Regions from separate parts of the Comamonas flocculans genome, predicted to be linked through region 1. Evidence: predicted binding sites of a transcription regulator. Region 1 holds the regulator's gene; each other region holds the start of a gene.

Region 1 (4,107 bases):
CAGGGTCTCCTTGAGCGGCGCGTCGCCCTTGTCCTCGCGCCAGCCGCGCTTGAAGAGCGGCTCGCCCGAGGTGTCGATGGAGAGCGTGGCGGTTTCCGGCGTCAGGTGCAGGTGGATGCGCGCGTCGGGGCGGTGCGTGTCCACATCGGGGCGCGTGCCGCTCTGCTGGCGAAAGCGGTCGGCGACCGCGTCCTTCACGCGCAGCGCGGCGAAGTTCAGGCTCTTCAAGGGACTCGCGTGCGCGGTCACCTCGATCTTGAAGGTCTGGCGGGCGGTAAACCAGTCTTCCCAGCGCACGCTGCTGGCAAGTTCGTACAGATCGTCTTCGCCACGATACGGTCGGTACGCAAGCTGCACCAGCACGCGCTGCGCAAGGCGGCTGTGCAAATTGAGCTGCAGCACCGTGCGCCAGGGCGCGGCCAGGCGTACGCCCGCGCGCAGCGCCTGCACGTCAGGGCAGCCGGTGATCGCACGCACCTCGTCGGCCAGGAAACCCTCGACACCGGCGGCGCAGGGCAAAAAGAGTTCAAACCGGTTCATGGCTGACGTCCCATGTGCGCCAGGAGCGCATCGAGCCGCTCGCGCGCCAGCGGCGGGATGGGCGTCGCGCGGCGCGTTTCGTGCGAAACAAAGACGATGCCGGTCTTGCCGCGCGCCACCTCGCGGCCGGTGGTCGATTCGGTCATCTGGAACACCAGATCGAAGCCGTAGCGGTTGAAATCCATGGGTCGCATGCGCACGATGAGCTGTTCGCCATGAAAGGCCTCGGACTTGTACTGCGCCAGCATGTCGCCAACGACGATGCCCGCGCCGCCCGCGTTGGCCTCGGTCATGCCCATGGCCTGAAAAAAGCGCAGCCGCGCCTCGGAGACCAGGCTGAGCAGCTGCGCGTTATCGAGGTGCCCGCCCTGGTTGACGTGGCTGATGTAGACCTGCAGTGTGGTCTCGAAGCAGAAGCGGTCGGGGAGGTCGAAAAGAACGCGGGCCATGGGGGAAGTGTGAACTCAGATTTGCTTGCGCAGGCTGGCGGGCGCGATCTTGAGCTGTTCGCGGTATTTGGCCACGGTGCGCCGCGCGCAGGCGATGCCCTGCTCCTTGAGCATGTCGGCCAGCTGCCCGTCGGACAGCGGCCGCGCCGGGTCTTCGGCGGCGATGAACTGGCGCAGCAGCGCGCGCACCGCGGTGCTGGAGGTGCTGCCGCCGGTATCGGTCACCAGACCCGAGCCGAAGAAGTACTTGAGCTCGTAGGTGCCCTGGGGCGTGGCCATGTACTTGGCGCTGGTCACGCGCGAGATGGTCGATTCGTGCAGGCCCAGCTCCTCGGCGATCTCGCGCATCACCAAGGGACGCATGGCGAGCTCGCCGTGCAGGAAGAAGGCCTGCTGCTTGTCCACGATGGCGCGCGCGGTGCGCAGGATGGTGTCGAAGCGCTGCTCGATGTTGCGGACGAACCAGCGCGCCTCCTGCAGGCGGCTTTGCAGCGCGGCGTGGCCCTCGCCCTTGCGGTGCTGGCGCAGCGCCTGGGCGTAGGCGTCGTGCACGCGCAGCTGCGGCACCACCTCGGGGTTGAGCTGCACGTCCAGGCGCACCTGCCCGCCCTCCAGGCGGCGGCGCACGATCACGTCGGGCGTGACGAGGTTGTGCTGCACCTGGGCAAAGCGCCGCCCCGGGCGCGGTTCGAGCCGGGCGATCAGCGCCATGGCGGCGCGCGTGTCTTCTTCGCTGGCGCCGCAGGCCTGCGCCAGCCGCCGTGCGTCGCGCCGCGCCAGCCATTCGAGCGGCTGCTCGCAGATGCACATGGCCGCCTCCAGCACCGCCCGGGGGCAGGCGCCCGTGTCGCGCAGCGCCGCCAGTTGCAGCCGCAGGCACTCGGGCAAATCGCGCGCGCCCACGCCTGCGGGCTCCAGGCTTTGCAGCAGCTTGAGCGCCAGCGCGAAGTGCTCGCTCATCTCCAGCAGGTATTCGGTGTTCTCGGGGCCGACCAGGGTTTCGACCAGCGATTCGATGGCGTCTTCGAGGTAGCCGTCGTCGTTGAGCGAATCGATCAGCCAGGACAGCGCCGCGCGTTCGGCGCGCGTCAGGCGCAGCAGCAGCGCCTGGCGGTGCAGGTGCTCGGCCAGGGTTTCGTGCGCGCTCTCGTGCTCGCTCGCCTCGCCCTCGTCGTCCTCGCGCCGGGCGGCCCGGCTCGGGGCGTCGGCGCTCCAGGGGCTGTCGCTGCCGCTGGGGTCGAGCTCGCGGTCGCCTTCCCAGTCGCTCCGGGTTTCGGCATCATTTTGGCCTCCAGAGCTTGCAGGGTCTGCGTCAAAAGCTTCTGAAATAGGAGCGATCTCGCTGCGTTCGGTGCGCCGCTCCGGCGCGGGGGCGCCGGCTGCAGGGGCCTCTTCGCTCGCGCGTTCAAGGAAGGGGTTGTCCACCAGCATGGCCTCCACCTCCTGGGCCAGCTCCAGCGTGGACAGTTGCAGCAGGCGGATGGACTGCTGCAGTTGCGGCGTCAGTGCAAGGTGTTGCGAGACGCCCAGCGACAGGCCGACCTTCATCGCGCTACATCCGGAAGTGCTCGCCCAGGTAGACCCGGCGCACCTCGGCGTTGTCCACGATCTCCGAGGGCGCGCCGCGCGCCAGCACCCGGCCCTCGCTGATGATGTAGGCGTGGTCGCAGATGCCCAGCGTCTCGCGCACGTTGTGGTCGGTGATCAGCACGCCGATGCCGCGCTCCTTCAGGAAGCCGATGATGCGCTGGATCTCGATCACCGCGATCGGATCGATGCCGGCAAAGGGCTCGTCGAGCAGGATGAAGCGCGGCTGCGTGGCCAGCGCCCGCGCGATCTCCACGCGCCGGCGCTCGCCGCCCGAGAGCGCCAGCGCGCGCGTCTCGCGCAGGTGCTCCACGTGCAGGTCCTGCAGCAGCGCGCTCAGGCGCTCTTCGATCACCGGGCGGGCGAGCGGGCGGCCGTCCTCGCCGCGCTGCAGCTCGAGCACCGCGCGCACGTTCTCCTGCACGTTGAGCTTGCGAAAGATCGAGGCTTCCTGCGGCAGATAGGACAGGCCCAGGTGCGCGCGCCGGTGGATGGGCATGCGCGTGACGTCGTGCCCGTCGATCGCGATGCTGCCGCCGTCGCAGCGCACCAGGCCGACGATCATGTAGAACGAGGTGGTCTTGCCCGCGCCATTGGGCCCGAGCAGGCCGACCACCTCGCCGCGCGGCACGTTGAGCGAGACGTCGTGCACCACGGTGCGCCCGCCATAGCTCTTCTTCAGGTGCCGGACCTGCAGCAGGCTGGATGCGTCGGCGCTGGCGGGCGTCGCCGGGCTGCTCATCGCGTTCACTGCGGCGGTGCGTCCAGCGCGCGGCTGGGGCGCAGCTCGGGTGCATCCCGGGCGCCCTGCGGCGCGGCCGCGGGCGGCTGTTCCTTGGGCGCGAGCGTGGCGCGCACGCGCGTGTCGCTCTTGTCGCCGGCGCGGCGCGGCGCGCCATCGACGGTGAACACGTCGGTGGCGTTGTTGTAGGTGATGACGGCCCCGCTCACGTCGTCGGTCGGCGTGCCCGCGCGCAGGCGGCGCAGCTCGGCGCGGCGCGTGAGCTTGACCACTTCGGTGCGCCCGTTCCAGTCGATGCGTTCGGCCTCGCCCTCGATGATCTCCACCGGCGCCCCCTTGGGCGTGTCGCGCTTCTGGCGGAAATAGGCGCGCTTGCCCGGCGCGGCGGTGACCAGGCCGCTCTGGTTGCCCGCGTCGTCCTGCGTCACCTGCACCTCGGCGCCGCGCAGCACGATGGTGCCCTTGGTGATGATGACGTTGCCGCTGAAGACGCTGGTCTGCCTGGCCTCATCGTGCACCAGGCTGTCGGCCTCGATGTGCATGGGCTGGTCGCGGTCGGCGCGCTCGGCCCGCGCGCCCGCGGCCAGTGCAAGCAGCAGCAGGACGGCGGGCAACAGGGCGGTGCGGTGTTTCATGGCGCGGGCGAGGCACGGTTCTTGCAAATGATTGTAGCGACCGCCCCCGGCGCGCCTGCGCCCGGGCCGCGGGAAGAAAAAAGGCGCGTGCCGCACGCGCCTGGGTTGGCCCGGGGCCCGCCGCGCGTTCAGGCCTTGCGCTGCTGCTGCACCA
Region 2 (4,107 bases), 130 kb from region 1:
CCAGCGGCACCTTCACGCCGTAGCGCGCCAGGTCGCGGAACAGCGCGCCGCCGTTTTCCTCGGCATAGATCTCCCAGGCTTCCTTCCAGCTCATCACGCGCTTGGGCAGCATGTAGTCCATCATCATCGCCACCAGCGTCAGCACGCGGTAGCCGCGCCAGAACCACTTGTCGATCCACTTCTGCACGATGGGCAGGTTGTCCGGGTCTTGTTCGAGCACGAACTTGATGACTTCCAGGCCCAGCGTCATGTGGCGCGATTCATCGGACTGCGCCGAAAAGCCGAAGGCCATCGCGCCCATGTCGCCGTTGTAGGCCGCGCCCGAAATGAAGGGCACGAACAGCAGGTTGGTGAGCACGTACTCGAAGGCGAAGCTGATCGAGAGGATGTACTCGAACGGCCCGGAGGTGACGGCATCCTCGAAGAAGCTCTTCGGAACACTGAGATACCACACGCGGTGGTGCATGTGCTGCCAGTCCTGGAAGCCGTTGTAGTACTTGTTGTAGTTGCTCATCGCGTGGATCTGCGTCTGAGCGTGGCGGATCTCGTCGAGCGACTGCATCTGGCAGGCCACGCGCGGACCCGCGCCCTGGAACTGGCGCCCCAGCATCGCAAAGCCCTTGTGCGACATGTATTCCAGCGGCGAGACGCCCGTGAGGAACAATTTCAGCGTGTTGATGTAGCGCGCGTCGGTCACGCCCAGGTGGCCGTTGTTCTGCGCGAACGCATCGAGGATGGCGTAGAGCTTGCGCTCCTTCTCGCCCTGGTACTTCCAGTAGGCGTCCATCGTCATGCGGAAGGGGTCCTCGAACTTGTCCCAGTCGTGGATCTTGATGCCCTCGTATTCGAGGTAGGGGTAGATGTCCTTGAGCGACTGGTAGCTGGGCGTCCAGTTCAGGTCGCGCGTCATGCGGTTGTAGCGGTCTTTCAGGCCCAGCTTCTTGTTGACTTTCATGTCCATGATCGGTCTCCTTGGGGTGGATGTTTCTGGTGTCGCGGGCGGCTCAGTGCACCCAGCTCAGCACGAACTCGTCGTCGGATTCATCGATGTGGCCGGTCAGCGTGATCAGGTTCACGTGCAGCTCCTGCAGGTCGAAGTCGCGCCCGATCTCCTGCTCGATGGTGCTGCGGCGCACCACCAGGCGCCCGGGCACGTTGATCTTGACCATGGCCGGCTGCTCGTCGAGCAGGGCGCCGGGGTTGTCCGCCAGGATCGCATCGACGATCGGGCGGGTTTCCTCATTGCGCTGCAGCGCGATGAAGACGTTGGGTACTTGGGTCATCTCGTCTGTCTCCTTCTTCGTGAATGCGGGGACGGGCGTTTACACCGCCAGGCCGGCCTTGGCCATGCGGGCGTCGAGCTGGGCGCGCACGCGCGCGAGGGCCTCGCCGGCCTCCTCGCCCAGCGCCAGCTGGGCCACGGGCGCGAGCGCCTCCTGCGCACGCGCCACCCAGTGCGCGTACCACTTTTCGAGCAGCGCCTTGTTCTCCGCGCTTTCGGCGGCGGTGGCCTTGACCACGGCATCGACCCACTTGCTGGTCTCGGGGAACCACTCGGCCGGAAAGCGCGTGAGCATGGAGATCGTCGGGCCGGCACGCTCGTTGAGCTTGCGGTCCACCTCGCGGTAGGCCAGGCCGAAGAGCAGGCCGTCGAGCGCCATGTTCTGCGCCACGAAGTTCTCGAACCAGTCCTTGATGACGAAGCTGTCTTCGACGTATTTGCGCAGCGGCTGCCAGGCCGGGGCGTTGAGCCAGGCGTGCTTGCCCGCCTCCAGCTCGGCCTCGTTGCCCATGAGCAGGCCCAGGCGCGTGAGGTATTGGGCGATGCCGAGCTGGTCCATGCTCGCGTAAAGGCTGGCCTGCGTGATCGCGGTGCCGTAGCCGTAGGCGCTCTGGTAGCCGCCGTTCAGGTTGCCGCCCCACGCGACGTGGCGCAGCGGAATGTAGAAGTCCAGCGCCGCGCGGCGCGCGCCGTCGTCGTAGCTCTCGGCCAGGCCGCGGCTCTCGACGAAGTCGAAGTCGCTCTCGGCCGTCTCCTGCATGCGGGCCCGGGCCTGCGTGTAGCTGCCGTAGTAGTACTGGCGCGGATCCTTGAGCACGTACCAGTCCTTCATCTTGATCGCGGTGCGGCGCTCGTCGAACATCTCGCGCTCGGGATCCCAGGTGGGGCGGTAGTGGAAGTTGGTCGTGCCCTGCACGCCCATGGTCGCCTCGACGTAGCGCGACGCCGCCTTGTCGGCGCCGAGGTAGTCGGCGATGTGGTTGTAGGTCTGGCGCAGCGGCGTGATGCTGACGGTACGCAGGTCGATTTGCATGAAACAGGTCTCCTCGTTTTGCTATGAATGGGGAAGGCGATTCAGGACGGCTGGCGCAGGTGGTGCTCGCGCGCATCGCGCAGGTTCCAGTCCCAGTGCGCATCCAGGCTGTCGTGTTCGTGCTGGGGCAGGCGCCCGTGCGTGGGCTCCACGCCCTGCATCCGGCAGAAATCCTCGAACTCCGCGCGTGGCAGGATCAATTCGACGTACAGGTCGGGTTCGCCCGCGGCAAACTCGAACTCGACCAGACCATTGCGGTGCTCCTCCACGATGCGGATGAAGCGCAGCGACACGTCAAAGTGCTCGGGGGTGGGGGTTTGGGCTGCTTCGGTCATGCCCATGACCATGCAGCTAGCGTGCCAGTTATCGAGAAAATGACCGAAAGCCCGAAAATTCGCGGGTAAACCCCTAAGCCGCCGAGGCCCAAGTTGAGGAAGATCAAATTTCTGCCAAGCCGCTGGCAAAGGCCTTGCGTTTTGAATTGATCATTTGCATCATTGCTGCACTACGGATTTCATGATTTCATCAATTTCCGGTCGCTCAGCACCTCAACTTATCGAGATTTGAACACCCATGCCCGCCACCCTGCCGTCGGATGCCGACCTGCGCCGCCAGGTGCGCTTCTCGTCGGCCGACGGTCGCATCTGGCTTGCCGGCCAGCGCATGGTGTTGATGCATGCGGCCTCGCTCGGCACGCTGCGCCGCGAGATGGTGCAGGCCCTGGGCATGGCGGGCACGCGCCGGCTGCTGTTGCGCGCGGGCTACGCCTCGGGCGAGCGCGACGCGGCGCTGGCACGGCGTTTGCGTGCCAGCGAGGACATTTTCTCGATGTTTGCCGTGGGGCCGCAATTGCACATGCTCGAAGGCGCCGTCCAGGTCACGCCCGAACTGCTGCAGCTCGATGTCGGCGAAGGGCGCTTTCACGGCATCTTCCGCTGGGACCATTCCTGGGAGGTGGAGTCGCACCTGCGCGATTTCGGGCCGCAGAAAGACCCGGTGTGCTGGATGCTGCTGGGCTATGCCTCGGGCTATACCAGCGCCTTCATGGGGCGCCCCGTGCTCTACAAGGAAGTGGCCTGCGTGGGCAGCGGCCATGCGCACTGCCGCATCGAGGGCTGGCCGGTGGCCGATTGGCCCGACGGCGAGGGCGAGCTGCTGGCGCGCGACTACGACAGCGACGCCCTGCCGCCGAGCGAAGGCACGCCCGCCGTCGCCGCCTGGTTCAGCCGCATGCCGGCCGACGACGCGCCCGAAACCCCGGTGGACGCGCTGGGCCCGATGATCGGGCGCTCGCCGGGCTTCACCGCCGCCACCACGCTGCTGCGCAAGGCCGCGGACACCCAGGTCACCGTGCTGCTGACGGGGGAGACGGGCACCGGCAAGGAGCGTTTTGCCCGCGCCCTGCACGCCCTGGGCCCGCGCGCGGCCAAGCCCTTCGTGGCGGTGAACTGCGCGGCGCTGCCCGGCGATCTGGTTGAATCCGAACTCTTCGGCACCGAAAAGGGCGCCTACACCGGCGCCGACGCGGCGCGCGCCGGGCGCTTCGAGCGCGCGCACGGCGGCACGCTGTTCCTGGATGAGCTCGGCGAGCTGCCGCTGCCGGCGCAGGCCAAGCTCTTGCGCGTGCTGCAGGACGGGCAGGTGGAGCGCCTGGGCTCCTCGCAGCCGCGCCAGGTGGACGTGCGCCTGGTCGCCGCCACCCATGTGGACCTGCTGGAAGCGGTGCGCGCCGGGCGCTTTCGCGAAGACCTGTACTACCGCATCAACGTCTATCCCATCCGCATCCCGCCGC
Region 3 (4,107 bases), 560 kb from region 1:
ACCGGCACCTCGCGCCAGCCGAGCAGCACCTGCCCCTCGGCGTGCACCGCGCGCTCCAGCGCATCCACGCAGGCCTCGCGCGAGGCGGCCTCCTTGGGCAGGAAGACCATGCCCACGCCGTACTCGCCCGGCGGCGGCAGCTCCACGCCCTGTTGCCGCATCTGCGCGCGGTAGAAGGCGTCGGGGATCTGGATCAGCAGGCCGGCGCCGTCGCCCATCAGCGGGTCGGCGCCGACGGCGCCCCGGTGGTCCAGGCTCTCGAGGATGCGCAGCCCCTGCGCGACCACGGCATGCGACTTGACGCCCTTGATGTGCGCCACGAAGCCGACGCCGCAGGCGTCGTGCTCGGCCTGCGTGTACAGGCCTCGTGCGTGTGCCATGTGGATTTCCTCGGGGCTGGCCGGGGCTGCGGCCTGCAAGGCGTCGGCGAGGGAGGTTTCCAAAACCGTCAGGGACATGTCGGGGCGCTCCGCATCCTTGATTGAAACGACGTGGTCGTCAGGAAGCCGCGCGGGTGCGGCGGCTCTTTTCAGATCGGTTTTGCAAGGAGCGTGCCAGGCCTTGGCGTGCAGTCAGGGCCTTGTTTTTCCAGGGCTGCCCGCCTTTGGCCAGGTGTTTTGCCTGGTTCCATGCACCATCGCGGTGCATCCCCGCATCAATACCGTGCGTGCATTCATCTATGCATATATCGCATAGTGAGGCCGATGGCGGCGTTTTACCGGGTGTAGGCGCGCTCGCCGTGCGAGGCGATGTCCAGACCCTCGCGCTCGGCTTCTTCCGGCACGCGCAGCCCCACGGTCAGGTCGGCCGCCTTGCAGGCGATGAAAGCCGCCGCGCCCGACCAGACCACGGTGAGCAGCACGCTCTTGAGCTGTACCCAGACCTGCGCGCCCATGGCGAAGGTGTCGGGCGTGGGGCCGCCGGTGCCGCCCAGGCCCTGCGCGGCGAAGATGCCCGTCAGGATGGCACCGGTGATGCCGCCCACGCCGTGCACGCCGAACACGTCGAAGGCGTCGTCCACCCCCAGCAGGTGCTTGAGCCCGCCCACGCCCCACAGGCACAGGGGGCTGACGACCAGGCCCATGGCCATCGCCCCCATCGGGCCGACGAAGCCCGCCGCCGGCGTCACCGCGACCAGGCCCGCCACCGCGCCGGAGGCGGCTCCCAGCATCGAAGCCTTGCCCTTGTGCAGCAGGTCGCCCGCCAGCCACGAGAGCGTGGCCGCCGCCGTGGCCAGCACGGTGTTGATGAAGGCCAGGCCCGCCGTGCCGTTGGCCGCGCCGGCCGAGCCCGCGTTGAAGCCGAACCAGCCCACCCACAGGAGCGATGCGCCCACCATGGTCAGCGTCAGGCTGTGGGGCGTCAGCGCCTCCCGGCCGTAGCCGATGCGCCGGCCCACCATGCGCGCGCCCACCAGCGCGGCGATGCCGGCGTTGATGTGCACCACGGTGCCCCCGGCGAAGTCGAGCGCGCCGTCCCGGCCCAGCAGGCCGCCGCCCCAGACCATGTGCGCCATCGGGACGTAGCTCAGGGCGAACCACAGCACCGAGAAAATGAGCACGGCCGAGAAGCGGATGCGCTCGGCCCAGGCTCCCACGACCAGCGCCACGGTGATGGCCGCGAACGTGCCCTGGAAGGCCACGAACACGTACTCCGGCACCGTTGGCAGCACGACCGAGAGCGTGTCGGGCGCGATGCCGCGCAGGAACAGCCGGCCCGCGTCGCCAAGGAACCGGCCTTCGCCGTGGAAGGCGAAGCTGTAGCCGAAGAGCGCCCACAGCACGCTGACCAGCGCGAAGACGACGAAGACCTGCACCAGTACGGACAGCATGTTCTTGGCGCGCGCCAGCCCGCCGTAGAACAGCGCCAGGCCGGGAATGGTCATCAGGATGACGAGCAGCGTGGAGGTGAGCATCCAGGCGGTGTCGCCCGCGTCGAGCCGGGGTGCGGGCGCGTCGGACGCCCGGGCCAGCGGCACCAGGGACAGCAGCAGGAAGGCGATGGGCGCTCTCATAACGCGTCTGCTCCGGTCTCGCCGGTGCGGATGCGGATGACCTGCTCGAGCGCCGAGACGAAGATCTTGCCGTCGCCGATCTTGCCGGTGCGCGCAGCGCCTTCGATCGCGTCGATCGCACGCTCGACCAGCACGTCGTCCATGGCAGCCTCGACCTTCACCTTCGGCAGAAAATCCACCACGTATTCGGCACCGCGGTACAGCTCGGTGTGGCCCTTCTGGCGCCCGAAGCCCTTGACCTCGGTCACCGTGATGCCGTGTACGCCGATATCCGAGAGTGCATCGCGCACCTCGTCGAGCTTGAAGGGTTTGATGATGGCAGTCACCATTTTCACGATGCGGCTCTCCTTTGAACGGGCTTGTCCGGGTTGGCGAGCAGGGTTTTGAGGGATTCGGGGACCATGGCCATTCCTGTGGGCGAAGCGTGCCCCGTGAGCAGCATGGACCGTGCCAGGCAAGAAAAATTTACAGTGTTTTAGGGCTCTAACGCTTGTTCCATAAGCGCTGCCAGCTACGGTATCGGGAGCGACGTGGCATGTGTCGCGGCGGCGTGCGCGCGCCTGGCGGGCAGGACGGCGCACGGCACGCACCATGGCGGGGAGCCCGGTGCGCACTGTGCACCGATCGGGCGCGCTCAGCCGTCCTGGTCGTCGTCGGCCGCGTCCTGGTGCAGCCCCAGTTCCTTGAGCTTGCGCGTCAGCGTGTTGCGTCCCCAGCCTAGCAGGGCGGCCGCGTCCCTGCGTGCGCCCGCGGTGTGCTGCAGCGCGGCGGTGATCATGGTGCGCTCAAAGGCCGGCAGCGCCTGCCCCAGCAGGTCTTGCGCGCCGTGCGCCAGGGCGTGGGCCGCCCACTGGCCCAGCGCGCGCTCCCAGGCGGCGGTCGAGGCGCCGCCGCCTGCCTCCCCGTCCTGCGCGGCGTGGGGCGCGAGCAGTTCGGGCGGCAAGTCCTCGACGTGGACTTCGCGGCTGGCGGCCATCACCGTGATCCAGCGGCAGGCGTTCTCCAGCTGGCGCACGTTGCCCGGCCACGGCAGCCGTGCCAGGTACTGCTGCGTCGGGGGCAGGAGTGTGCGTGGCGACATGCGCAGCTCCCGCGCCGCCTTCTGCAGGAAGAACGCCGCCAGCCGGGCGATGTCCTCGCGCCGCTCGCGCAGGGCGGGCAGCTGGATGCGGATGACGTTGAGCCGGTAGAACAGGTCTTCCCGGAAGCGCCCGTCCCGCACCAGCGCCTCCAGGTTCTGGTGCGTCGCGGCGATGATGCGCACGTCGGCGCGCACGCTGGCATGACCGCCCACCCGGTGGAAATTGCCTTCCGCGAGCACGCGCAGCAGGCGGGTCTGGGTATCCAGCGGCATGTCGCCGATCTCGTCGAGGAACAGGGTGCCGCCCTGCGCCTGCTCGAAGCGGCCCTGGCGCTGGGCCGTGGCGCCGGTGAACGCCCCTTTCTCGTGTCCGAACAGTTCCGATTCGATCAGGTCCCGCGCAATCGCCGCCATGTTCAGGGCGACGAACGGCCCCGCGCCGCGCGGGCTGTGGCGGTGCAGCGCGCGCGCCACCAGTTCCTTGCCCGTCCCGGATTCGCCGTTGATCAGCACCGTGATCTCCGATTGCGACAGGCGGCCGATGGTGCGGAAGACCTCCTGCATCGCCGCGGCCTCGCCGATCAGCCCATCCGCCTGCCAGACCACCGGCGCAGAGGGTATGGAAACCGCCTTGTGCGCCAGCGCCCGGCGCACCAGCGCCACGGCTTCGTCCACGTCGAAGGGCTTGGGCAGGTACTCGAAGGCGCCGCCCTGGTAGGACTGAATGGCGCTGTCCAGGTCGGAGTGTGCGGTGGTGATGATGACGGGCACGCGGGAGCCGGCCGTCTTCAGGTGCTGCAGCAGCCCCAGGCCGTCCTGGCCGGGCATGCGGATGTCGCTGACGATGGCGTCGGGCCATTCGCCGGAGGGCACCTGCAGCGCCGCGTCGGCGCTGTCGAACGAGCGCGTGGCCAACCCGGCCTGGCCGAGCGCCTTCTCCAGCACCCAGCGGATGGACTTGTCGTCGTCGATGATCCAGACCAGCTCAGGGGTGGGCATGGATAGGGGCTCC
Region 4 (4,107 bases), 570 kb from region 1:
GAGGACAGCGCCCGCCGCTACTGGAGCCCCGAGCTGGCCGGCGAACAGGCCACGCTCATCCTCGAGATCCCGGCCGATGCGCCCACCGCCCAGGTGCGTCTGGCAGTGCCGCTGCTCTCGCACACCACCGTCACGCCAGAGCAGCAGCTGGGCCTGGCCAAGGCCGCAGGCAGCTGCGAAGCCAGCGTCAGCTGCAGCCCGGAATTCATCGAACAAGGCCGCTCGGTCGCGCGCCTGCGCTACGTCGAAGCCGACGGCCGCGCCTACCAGTGCAGCGGCACCTTGATGAACGACATGGGCTCCAGCGGCACGCCCTGGCTGCTCACCGCGCGCCATTGCATCGCCGACCAGGGCACGGCCTCCACGCTGAGCACCGACTGGCTGCTGCGCGCCAGCGCCTGCGGCGCCAGCAGCACCGCGGCGGGTCACGTGCAGCGCACCGGCGGCGCCACGCTGCTGTATGCCGACGAGGGCAGCGACACTAGCTTCCTGCGGCTGAACGACAGCGCCCCGCCCGGCGTGGTCTACGCCGGCTCCTATTTCGGCTCCGAAGCGCTGCCCGGGACCGCCGTCTCCGTCGTGCACCATCCGCAAGGCGACCTGCAGCAGCTCAGCCGCGGCACGCTCACCGGCTACAGCGTGTGCAACACCAGCACCAATCTGTGCATCGCGGGCGACGCGACCAGCGCCACCTTCCTCGCCGTGAACTGGCAGCAGGGCGTGGTGGAGCCGGGCAGCAGCGGCGCCGGGGCCTTCATCACGCTGGGGCAGCGCCGCTATCTGGTGGGACAGCTCTTTGGCGGCACCTCCAGCTGCAGCAATCCCGCGGGCCGCGACTACTTCGGTCGCTTCGAGCTGAGCTTCGCGCAGGCGCTGCACCGCTGGCTCAAGCCCTGACGGACAATGCGCGGCACATGAGCATCCACACCGACGACTTCGCACCCGCGCCCCCGGCGGCACTGCGCACGGTTTCCGCGGCGGCGGCCTCGCCGCAGGAAGAAGCGCTGGAGCGGGCACTGCGCCCCAAGCTGCTGGATGAATACGTGGGCCAGACCAAGGCGCGCGAGCAGCTGGAGATCTTCATCAAGGCGGCCGGAAAGCGCGCCGAGGCGCTGGACCACGTGCTGCTGTTCGGCCCGCCCGGCCTGGGCAAGACCACGCTGAGCCACATCATCGCGCACGAACTCGGGGTCAACCTGCGCCAGACCAGCGGCCCGGTGCTGGAAAAGCCCAAGGACCTGGCGGCACTGCTGACCAATCTGGAGAGGAACGACGTTCTCTTCATCGACGAGATCCATCGCCTCTCGCCCGTGGTCGAGGAAATCCTCTACCCGGCGCTGGAGGACTACCAGATCGACATCATGATCGGCGAAGGCCCTGCGGCGCGTTCGATCAAGCTGGACCTGCAGCCCTTCACGCTGGTGGGCGCGACCACGCGCGCCGGCATGCTCACCAACCCGCTGCGCGACCGCTTCGGCATCGTCGCGCGGCTGGAGTTCTATACGCCGCAAGAACTTTCGCGCATCGTCACGCGCAGCAGCGGCCTGATGAGCGCGCCCATCGACCAGGATGCCAGCATGGAGATCGCACGGCGCTCGCGCGGCACGCCGCGCATCGCCAACCGGCTCCTGCGCCGCGTGCGCGACTACGCCGACGTGAAGGGCGACGGGCGCATCACGCAGGACATCGCGCAGCGCGCCCTGGCCATGCTGGACGTGGACCCGCAGGGCTTTGACGTGATGGACCGCAAGCTGCTCGAAGCCGTGGTGCAGCGCTTCGACGGCGGGCCGGTGGGGCTGGACACGATCGCGGCCAACATCGGCGAGGAAGCCGACACCATCGAGGACGTGATCGAACCCTACCTGATCCAGCAGGGCTTCCTGCAGCGCACCCCGCGCGGGCGCGTGGCCACGCTCGCCGCCTGGCGACACCTGGGCCTGCAACCGCCGGGAGCGGCGGGGGGGCTGTTCGAGTCGGCCTGAATCGGGTCGTGTTCCATATTGGTGCAGCGGCGCCCACGCACGCACCCTGATGAACCGCTGCGCCGCCGGCTGCACTGCGGCGGTCCGCGAAAATGCGCCGCCAGCCCGGCGCGGCATGGTTGTTGCTTTGAGTGGTTGCCACCTGGTAGACCACCCCAATTCCGACGGAAGCACGACCATGTCATCGAAAACACACTCCCTCGTCCAAGAGCACGGCGCCCGCTGGGTCGACCTGCGTTTCACCGACACCATGGGCAAGGAACACCACATGACCTTCCCGGCGGAAGCCATGGAGGAAGACGCCTTCGAGAACGGCAAGATGTTCGACGGCTCGTCCATCCAGGGCTGGAAGGGCATCGAGGCCTCCGACATGGTGCTGCTGCCCGACGACGAGACCGCCGTGATGGACCCGTTCGCTCAGGAGCCCACGGTCATCGTGCGCAGCGACGTGCTCGAGCCGGCCACCATGCAGGGCTACGCGCGCGATCCCCGGTCGATCGCCCGGCGTGCCGAGATGTACCTGCGCTCCACCGGCGTCGCCGATACCGCCTACTTCGGGCCCGAGCCCGAGTTCTTCATCTTCGACGCGGTGCAGTGGAAATCGCAGATGCAGGAGGCGGCCTACAAGATCGTCTCGGCCGAGGGCGCCTGGGCCAGCGAGCTGGACATGCAAGGCGGCAACCCGGGCCACCGCCCGCGCGTCAAGGGCGGCTACTTCCCCGTGGCGCCGGTCGATTCGCTCGGCGGCGTGCGCACCGCGATGTGCACCGCCATGCAGGCCATGGGCCTGAAGATCGAGGTGCACCACCACGAGGTGGCCACGGCCGGCCAGTGCGAGATCGGCGTGGCCTTCAACACCCTGGTGCGCAAGGCCGACGAGGTGCAGATGCTCAAATACTGCGTGCACAACGCCGCGCACGCCAGCGGCAAGAGCGCCACCTTCATGCCCAAGCCGCTGGTGGGCGACAACGGCTCGGGCATGCACGTGCACCAGTCGCTGGTCAAGGGTGGCCGAAACCTGTTCTCGGGCGAAGGCTACGCCAACCTTTCGGAACTGGCGCTGTACTACATCGGCGGCATCATCCACCACGCGCACGCGCTCAATGCCATCACCAACCCGGGTACCAACTCCTACAAGCGGCTGGTGCCGGGCTTCGAGGCGCCGGTGATGCTGGCCTACTCGGCCAGCAACCGCTCGGCGGCCATCCGCATCCCCTTCGTCGCGAGCCCGAAGGCGCGGCGCATCGAGTGCCGCTTCCCCGACCCCACGGCCAACCCCTATCTGGCGTTCTCCGCGCTGCTGATGGCGGGGCTGGACGGCATCGCCCACAAAAGGCACCCCGGCGATGCGATGAGCAAGAACCTGTACCACCTGCCGCCCGAAGAAGCCTCGGGCATCCCGCGCGTGGCGCACAGCCTGGACCAGGCGCTGGACGCGCTCGCCGCGGACCACCAGTTCCTGCTCGCGGGCGGGGTGTTCACCGAAGACATGCTGCAGGCCTACATCGAATGCAAGATGGACGAGGTGAGCCGCCTGCGGCAGGCCGTGCACCCAGTGGAATTCGACATGTATTACAGTCTTTGAGTCTTTTTCCCAGGGCGCGGAGCAGGCGTGAACACGGTCGATCCCCAGCACCGGCGCCGCCCGCAGGCGGCCCGGCCCGCACACCTGCTGGACAGCCTCTCGACAGCCGTGCTGCTGCTGGACGGGCAGCTGTGCGTGGACTACGCCAACCACGCGGCGGAGCAACTCCTGGCCACCAGCCTCGCCCACCTGCACGCACAGCCGCTGGACGCGTTCTTCGACGGCGCCGACTGGAGCGCGGCGGCGCTGCGGCATGCGCTGGACTTGCAGCAGGCCTACACGCAACGCGAGGCGCGGCTGCACCGCCTGGGCAGCACGCTGCCGGTCACGGTGGACTACGTCGTCACGCCCGTGCCACCAGGGCGGGAACATGCGCCGCAGCTGCTCATCGAGCTGCTGCCGCTGGACCGGCTCCTGCACATCAACCGCGAAGACAACCTGTTTACCGCCAACCAGGCCACGCGCGCTCTGGTGCGGGGTCTGGCGCACGAGATCAAGAACCCGCTGGGCGGCATCCGGGGCGCTGCCCAGCTGCTGGAG

Evidence for each region. Region 1 encodes sigma-54, which starts transcription at its own class of promoters, with help from an activator protein. Its sites were predicted from a motif close to TGGCANGNAANCTGCTTT; they were not measured.
Region 2: the regulator sigma-54 is predicted to act here: its motif matches at 2,660-2,677, upstream of FOZ74_RS08250 (phenol hydroxylase subunit).
Region 3: the regulator sigma-54 is predicted to act here: its motif matches at 2,450-2,467, upstream of FOZ74_RS04960 (P-II family nitrogen regulator).
Region 4: the regulator sigma-54 is predicted to act here: its motif matches at 2,094-2,111, upstream of glnA (type I glutamate--ammonia ligase).

The regions. Positions count from the first base shown of each region.
Region 1 is NZ_CP042344.1:1,568,964-1,573,070, forward strand. Features, by position in the region: gene FOZ74_RS07640 (THUMP domain-containing class I SAM-dependent RNA methyltransferase) at 1-540, opposite strand, end outside; gene FOZ74_RS07645 (acyl-CoA thioesterase) at 537-989, opposite strand; gene rpoN (RNA polymerase factor sigma-54) at 1,005-2,537, opposite strand; gene lptB (LPS export ABC transporter ATP-binding protein) at 2,542-3,318, opposite strand; gene lptA (lipopolysaccharide transport periplasmic protein LptA) at 3,324-3,953, opposite strand; gene FOZ74_RS07665 (thiol:disulfide interchange protein DsbA/DsbL) at 4,082-4,107, opposite strand, start outside.
Region 2 is NZ_CP042344.1:1,697,607-1,701,713, reverse strand. Features, by position in the region: gene FOZ74_RS08265 (aromatic/alkene/methane monooxygenase hydroxylase/oxygenase subunit alpha) at 1-961, opposite strand, end outside; gene FOZ74_RS08260 (MmoB/DmpM family protein) at 1,005-1,283, opposite strand; gene FOZ74_RS08255 (aromatic/alkene monooxygenase hydroxylase subunit beta) at 1,323-2,315, opposite strand; gene FOZ74_RS08250 (phenol hydroxylase subunit) at 2,357-2,650, opposite strand; gene FOZ74_RS08245 (sigma-54-dependent Fis family transcriptional regulator) at 2,889-4,107, shown strand, end outside.
Region 3 is NZ_CP042344.1:1,006,194-1,010,300, reverse strand. Features, by position in the region: gene FOZ74_RS04970 (glutamate synthase-related protein) at 1-380, opposite strand, end outside; gene FOZ74_RS04965 (ammonium transporter) at 716-2,014, opposite strand; gene FOZ74_RS04960 (P-II family nitrogen regulator) at 2,011-2,349, opposite strand; gene glnG (nitrogen regulation protein NR(I)) at 2,649-4,094, opposite strand; gene glnL (nitrogen regulation protein NR(II)) at 4,081-4,107, opposite strand, start outside.
Region 4 is NZ_CP042344.1:1,001,457-1,005,563, forward strand. Features, by position in the region: gene FOZ74_RS16455 (trypsin-like serine peptidase) at 1-897, shown strand, start outside; gene ruvB (Holliday junction branch migration DNA helicase RuvB) at 915-1,982, shown strand; gene glnA (type I glutamate--ammonia ligase) at 2,161-3,567, shown strand; gene glnL (nitrogen regulation protein NR(II)) at 3,595-4,107, shown strand, end outside.